One region of the Algoriphagus aquatilis genome, then DNA from elsewhere that is predicted to be linked to it. Evidence: riboswitches for the same ligand, from Rfam matches in the RefSeq annotation. Region 1 holds a riboswitch; the other holds the start of a gene.
The links. Region 1 has a riboswitch for S-adenosylmethionine ahead of ACFPIK_RS08865 (hypothetical protein). Riboswitches for the same ligand answer to the same signal wherever they lie in the genome.
Positions count from the first base shown of each region.

Region 2: it holds a riboswitch for S-adenosylmethionine, as region 1 does, so the genes downstream of both, ACFPIK_RS02195 (homocysteine S-methyltransferase family protein) here and ACFPIK_RS08865 (hypothetical protein) in region 1, are expected to answer to the same signal.

Region 1 is NZ_JBHSKS010000005.1:147,162-150,311, forward strand. It holds gene ACFPIK_RS08855 (tetratricopeptide repeat protein) at 1-330, opposite strand, end outside; SAM-I-IV-variant riboswitch at 634-730, shown strand; gene ACFPIK_RS08860 (hypothetical protein) at 784-1,440, shown strand; SAM-I-IV-variant riboswitch at 1,473-1,568, shown strand; gene ACFPIK_RS08865 (hypothetical protein) at 1,742-2,299, shown strand; gene ACFPIK_RS08870 (hypothetical protein) at 2,340-2,717, shown strand; gene ACFPIK_RS08875 (hypothetical protein) at 2,719-2,925, shown strand.
Region 2 is NZ_JBHSKS010000001.1:522,910-526,059, forward strand. It holds gene ACFPIK_RS02190 (hypothetical protein) at 1-1,125, shown strand, start outside; SAM riboswitch class I at 1,225-1,324, shown strand; gene ACFPIK_RS02195 (homocysteine S-methyltransferase family protein) at 1,394-2,449, shown strand; gene metH (methionine synthase) at 2,442-3,150, shown strand, end outside.

The sequences.
Region 1 (3,150 bases):
TCCTTCCTCTTCATAGACTTGTGCAAGGGTTCGGTGGTACTCACTCATCAATGGAAACTCCTCAATCAGTGATACCAAAATCGGTTTGGCTTCGGCGAATTTCCCCTTATTGCAAAGATCAGTAGCACGATTGTACTTATTGGAGTTACCTAACAAAAGATCAGAGGGGACTTCAATAACCACTTCAGAATCGGTCAGCTCTACCTTTGGTGAATATTCACCCAACGTCAAGTACTTCCGGAATGCGTGAATCAGCTGTTCATCATTAGTGATGTCAATCGCGGGAAAAAGTTGGGATAAAAACTGATTTCTGGGGTAAGTGATTCTCATAGGGTAAAGGTAGACACTAATCCCGTTTTCGTAAAATTAGAGCCCCCCTCGATTTGATGCTTTGCAAATCGAAGTTCTCTTCATGACCCATTGAGACTTGATAGTGGGAGAAAAATAAGATTCAAATTTATGAAAGAGAATTATTCTGCTTTTTAATACTCTTAATTAGCTGAAGTCAAGATAAAATCCGGATTAAATTCATGCATTGCTTTAGTAGTTAAATCAAATTTTAACCGTCCTTCTTCTTTATTGGTCAATCATCATCATTTCAGTTTGCTTTAACATGCCATAAATTCATGTTTGCATCATCATCAAGAACCAGTACAGCTGGTACCAACCGAGTCAAACACCACGGTGGTAAAACGATGAGGGTCATTGCAGACCAAAAATGTTTACCTGCAAATCCCCCCAACATCTTGATGGTAACTAGTCCTAACCAAAAACTATGTTATCATGAAATCAACCAATTTCATTCAGGATTTTGTTAAATCCTCTTCGATTCTTGGGAGAATGAATCCCAAAATCCTGCCTAAATCCTCAACTAGTTCGAAAAAGGTTGAGCTTACAATCTTGGCTTACTTTGAATCGAGAGGAAATGTTCCTGATAAAGTAAAGCTGGCAAAAACCTTAAATTTTATCATCTACCAAATAAAAAACGGTCCTGGAGATTCTTTTGGGCTAGACTATGACTTTCTTGGATTGGAGCTTTATAAGCGATGCAAGGATAAAGAATCAGTCAGAATTGCAATCCGTCTATTTCATAGGGTAAGCATTCTTTCCATTAAACCCACTCAAATAGATTTGGCGCTTGGCATTCCCATTCAGCGAATAAAGGGCTTTTCAAAATCAAGCAAAGTTTCAAAACCCTCAAATACGAAAATTGAGAAATCACGAACAAAGGGCCAGGAAACGATTCAAAACCAATTACCTGGGAAATTTAACTATCCATATCTCAAAAATTATAAGCCATTAGAATCTGAGCTATCGGATGATTTAAAAAGGAAACTTCAAGAATGGCCATCAGCAAATTCTCCCAAGGTTTTTGCCCGAATTAAAGCATTCGACAATTCCCATCATGAATGGGATGAAGACCCAATCCATAGAAAATAAATTAATTAGGGAGTAAAAGACTTCCAGAATATCACATCCATCAAGAACCAGGACACCTGGTACCAACCGAGTCAAACGCCACGGTGGTAAAACGATGGGGGCAGTGCAAGCCAAAACAGTTGAAAAACCTCCCCTGCATACCCTCTTACTTTTTCTTGATAGACCGGATAAAATCTGGAATTCTGAATTGATCCTCTTCAATCCAGTGCTTCCCTGTTTAAAATCCCTTGTGGAAATAAATCTCAAACTATTCTCTATCAATACTTTAAAACCAATTACTCACAATTAAAACTTCAAAAAAATGAAAAAAGCAATCTCTTTAATCGTCCTCTTTACCTTGGTTTTCCAAGCCAATGTCTACTCCCAGAAAAAATCAAAGAGCGGAAAAATCGATGTAGTCGTTTTGGATGAATTTGTACCAAGCTCATCGATTACCATCTTGGCAGATAATGACCCGCTGATGATCCGCTCAGAAATTGAAAGCGAGCTGATGTTTTCTGAAATAAACCTAAAAGTAATCTCTCCAACAGCAGCGGAAAGAACGATTTCAGCCGAGAGTAAATCATCTGCCAGCATCAATTCCACAGGTCAGAATTTGGAGGTGAAAAGTGATCAAAAAGTCACCGTGGACACCCAGGAAAGTATCACCTTGCCCACGGTATATGCGCTGACTTTTGAATATTCTTATAACCCCGCCACCGGTGGCCTGATGAATTTTTCAGGTGAAATCATAGATCTGAGGGATGGTGCCATTGTCGTGAAGTTCCGGCGGCAAGGAAGCTCAGGATTTGGATATGGCGTGAGCAAAAAGAACATCATCTCCGAATTGGTCAGTGCAATAATTGAGTTGTCAAACTAACTTAACATTGAATCAAAATTCATTTAAAACCAATCCCACTATGTCTACATCAAGTAAAAAAGAACTAACCCTCACTTTAAGAGATCAGAGTACGCTCTCCTTTTCTTGCAGCCATTTGGTAACCGATGCTGCCAGCTTACGAATCGTGGAAATTCTTCCTACAGACAGTGAGGCGCTTTTGATTTCCTTTTCTCATTCCCTGTTGAATACCCAATTGGATCTTTCCGGAGCTTCACCTTATGTAGCGCTGCAGTTTGACGAAAACGGTCTTTACCAAGGAGCCAGTTTAAGTTTGGGAAGATCAGCCGGCACCTTCGGTATCATCACTCAGGCAAAGCAGATTTTGATTTTACCCTTTAACGCTGCGTTTCCAATTGAACATATCGTTCAGTTTCAGCTACACCAAACCAACGGATAAGATGGCCTTAATCCGGGGCAAAATGGTCTTCGAAGTGACGTTCGAAGACCTGCCCGTACCTCTCAGTCATTACACTTCAAGGATTATCCAGCGTATCTGTGCCGAGCAGATTTTCTATACTAGACCCTGGGCAGACAAAGAAGATATCAAGCACCGGCGACCCAACATCCAAATCAAAGTCATTCAACCTAACTCTATAAAAAAATGAATCAATCAGAAGACCCAAGCATCAAAAAACAACTGACACTAGAACAGACAAAAGAGATAATGAGCTATCCGGTGCATTGGAGAAATACTCTGGAGAAAGCCGCAGAACGAGGGGAGTCGATAAAAGAGACTTACGAGAGACTAAAAGGATTGGAGGCGTTTATGTAGCCCTATTTTACCAATAGAATATGATCTCCTTTAACTATTTCAAATAGCTTGAATTAAA
Region 2 (3,150 bases), on a different contig from region 1:
TATGGTTTGGGTTATCAGACTCGAGTTAATGATTTTGTGGTTGGCTTTGAACTGACTCAGCATCAAAGCAAAACCAGTGAATTTGACCAGTTTGATATCAAGTATCGGACCTCCAGAGCTTTGTTGAATGTGGGCTATTCATTGACAGAAGAAGGAAAATTCCAGTTGATTCATTACATGTCCCTAGGAATGGGTTATATGAATTTTCAGATGCTGCCTTCTGAACAAGAATCTGATCTCAATTCTTTTTTACAAAGTCCGCAAAGAGGTTTTATTCTCCGAAAAAATGACATCCAGAAGGGAACAAACGGATTTGGGGATTTTTTGACAGAAATTGGTTTTCAAGCTAGCTATGATTTTGATCTGCCCGGTCGGAAAGAATCATTGGAAATCCTAGCCAAAGTTGGGTATTCCTTCAGTCCCTTTGAGGGAAGTTGGTCCATGAATGGTCTGGCATTTGACAATGCTCAAGCGGGTGCTTTTGTGAGAGTAGGAGCTGGAATTTCATTGCCCGATCGCAATTTTTTCTATAAAGACGCTACAATCGGAATTTCTTTGATCAGGGGTATTCATTTTTCTTCACCGGATAAATTCAATGCTGTATTGGAAGAAAATGGTTATCAGCCGCTACAAGGAAAACCTAGTAACTGGGGATTGCGGATACTTGGCGAAACGGATGGAATGCTCTATGGTGTGGATGTCTTCAATCTTGCGATGGATGGTCGGGCCAGCAATTCTCAAACCCACAGCTTAAACAGTCTTCGAGTTTATGGTAACGGGGGTTATAAATTCTTTCAGTATAAAAACTTTGCAATCGGTGCTATGGCTGGATTGGGATTTGGTAATCTCAGATATACGCTTTCAGCAAATGAAAAACCCGATTTCCCTGAGCTAGTCGAACAACGGTATTTTGATGGGTATCTTAAAACTGCAGGACTGATGGCTAAACCCGAAATTCTTTTTGAATATGGCATACCTATGACGGAAAGAAAGTTTTTTGATTTGGTGATCACGGCTTCGGGAGGGTATGAGGCAGGATTTCCTGGGTATAAATTGGGGGGATTACCGATGACTGATTACATGTCCGCGCCCTTTTTAACCTTTGGAATAGGCTTAAGGCCATAAGGCTGAAAAGCTTTTGTTTTTTCAAAAAAACCAGTCAAGAATTTTCATTTTGTCCCCTAAATCTCCTGTTTATTGAAGATTAGATATTACTTTTGCTTCGGCTTATCGAGAAAGACCGAGGGAAGGGCCCTGCGACGTCTTAGCAACCTGTCTACAAGGTGCTAACTCCCGTTCCGGAAATGCCGGAAATAGATGAGCGGAAGAAAGAATAGTTAGTTATTTTCTCCGTGTTTTGCTCGATTGCCTTTTTGAATTGACTTATTACAAGATGCAAAACCGAACGGAATCCCTCCTTCAATCCATTCAAAACCGAATTTTGATCCTAGATGGGGCCATGGGCACCATGATTCAGCGTTACAAACTCTCTGAGGAAGATTTCAGAACATCTGAGTTGAAGGATCATCCCAAATCGCTAAAAGGAAACAACGATTTACTGTCTTTGAGTAGGCCTGACATCATTAAGGCTATCCATAAGGAATATTTGGAGGCAGGGGCTGACATCATCGAAACCAATACTTTTTCAGGAACCACCATTGCTCAGGAAGATTATGGATTGTCTCATTTGGCTTATCAGATCAATTTTCAGTCAGCCAAATTGGCAAGAGAGGTAGCTGATGAGTTTACAGCAAACGATCCCTCCAAACCACGTTTTGTAGCAGGCGCAGTGGGCCCGACCAATCGTACTGCCTCGATTTCCCCGGATGTCAATGATCCCGGTTATCGAGCGATTACTTTTGACCAATTGGCAGAGGCCTATGCTGAGCAAGTGAGAGGCTTGTTGGATGGGGGGTCAGATATCATCTTAATTGAGACCATCTTCGATACGCTGAATGCCAAAGCTGCATTGTATGCAGTGCAGGAAGTATATGAAGAAAGAGGAATTCCCTTAGATCCCAAAGAAGGCGGAGTGCCGATCATGATCTCGGGCACTATTACCGATGCTTCGGGTAGAACGCTCTCCGGTCAGACTACTGAAGCATTTTTGATTTCCGTTTCTCACGTTCCTTTGCTCTCAGTGGGCTTGAATTGTGCTTTGGGAGCAAAAGAGCTCAGACCTTACTTAAAGGTTCTTTCTCAAAAAGCACCATTCTATGTGTCGGCCTATCCCAATGCGGGACTTCCCAATGAGTTTGGTGCTTACGATCAGGGGGCAAATGAGATGGCGGACCAGGTGCGAGACTTTTTGAGGGAAGGCATGCTAAATATTCTAGGCGGATGCTGTGGTACAACCCCTGAGCATATTAAAGCCTTGGCAAAAATGGCGGCGGAATTTCAGCCACGAAAAATTGAAGAAGAACTAGAAGAGGAGGGAAGCAATGCCTAAGCAGGACTATTTGAAACTCTCAGGCTTGGAGCCTTTGGTTTTCACCCCGACAATCAATTTTGTCAACATCGGCGAGCGAACCAATATCACCGGTTCGAAGAAATTTGCCAGACTTATCCTCAGCGGAAACTATGATGAAGCGCTGGAAATTGCCTTGGATCAGGTGAGAGGCGGTGCTCAGGTGCTCGATGTCTGCATGGATGAGGGGATGCTGGACGGTGAGTTTGCGATGGTCAGATTCCTTAATTTGATTGCTTCCGAACCAGAGATCAGTCGTATTCCCATCATGATCGATAGCTCCAAGTGGAGCATCATCTTGGCAGGTTTGAAGTGTGTTCAGGGAAAAGGGATTGTGAATTCTATCTCCCTGAAAAATGGGGAAGAAGAATTTATACAGCAGGCGAAAACGATCAAGAAGTTTGGGGCTGCCGTGGTCGTGATGGCTTTTGACGAAAAGGGTCAAGCTGATACTTACGAGCGAAGAAAAGAAATCTGCGAGCGCAGCTACCGCATCTTGGTCGATCGGATCAAATTCAATCCTCAGGACATCATTTTTGATCCGAATATTTTCCCTGTAGCTACGGGTATGGAAGAGCATCGCAGAAATGCGCTTGACTTTTTCCTTGCTACCAAATGGATTAAGGAAAACCTCCCGGGAGCTAAAGTCAGTGGTGGGGTAAGTAACGTATCCTTCTCCTTCC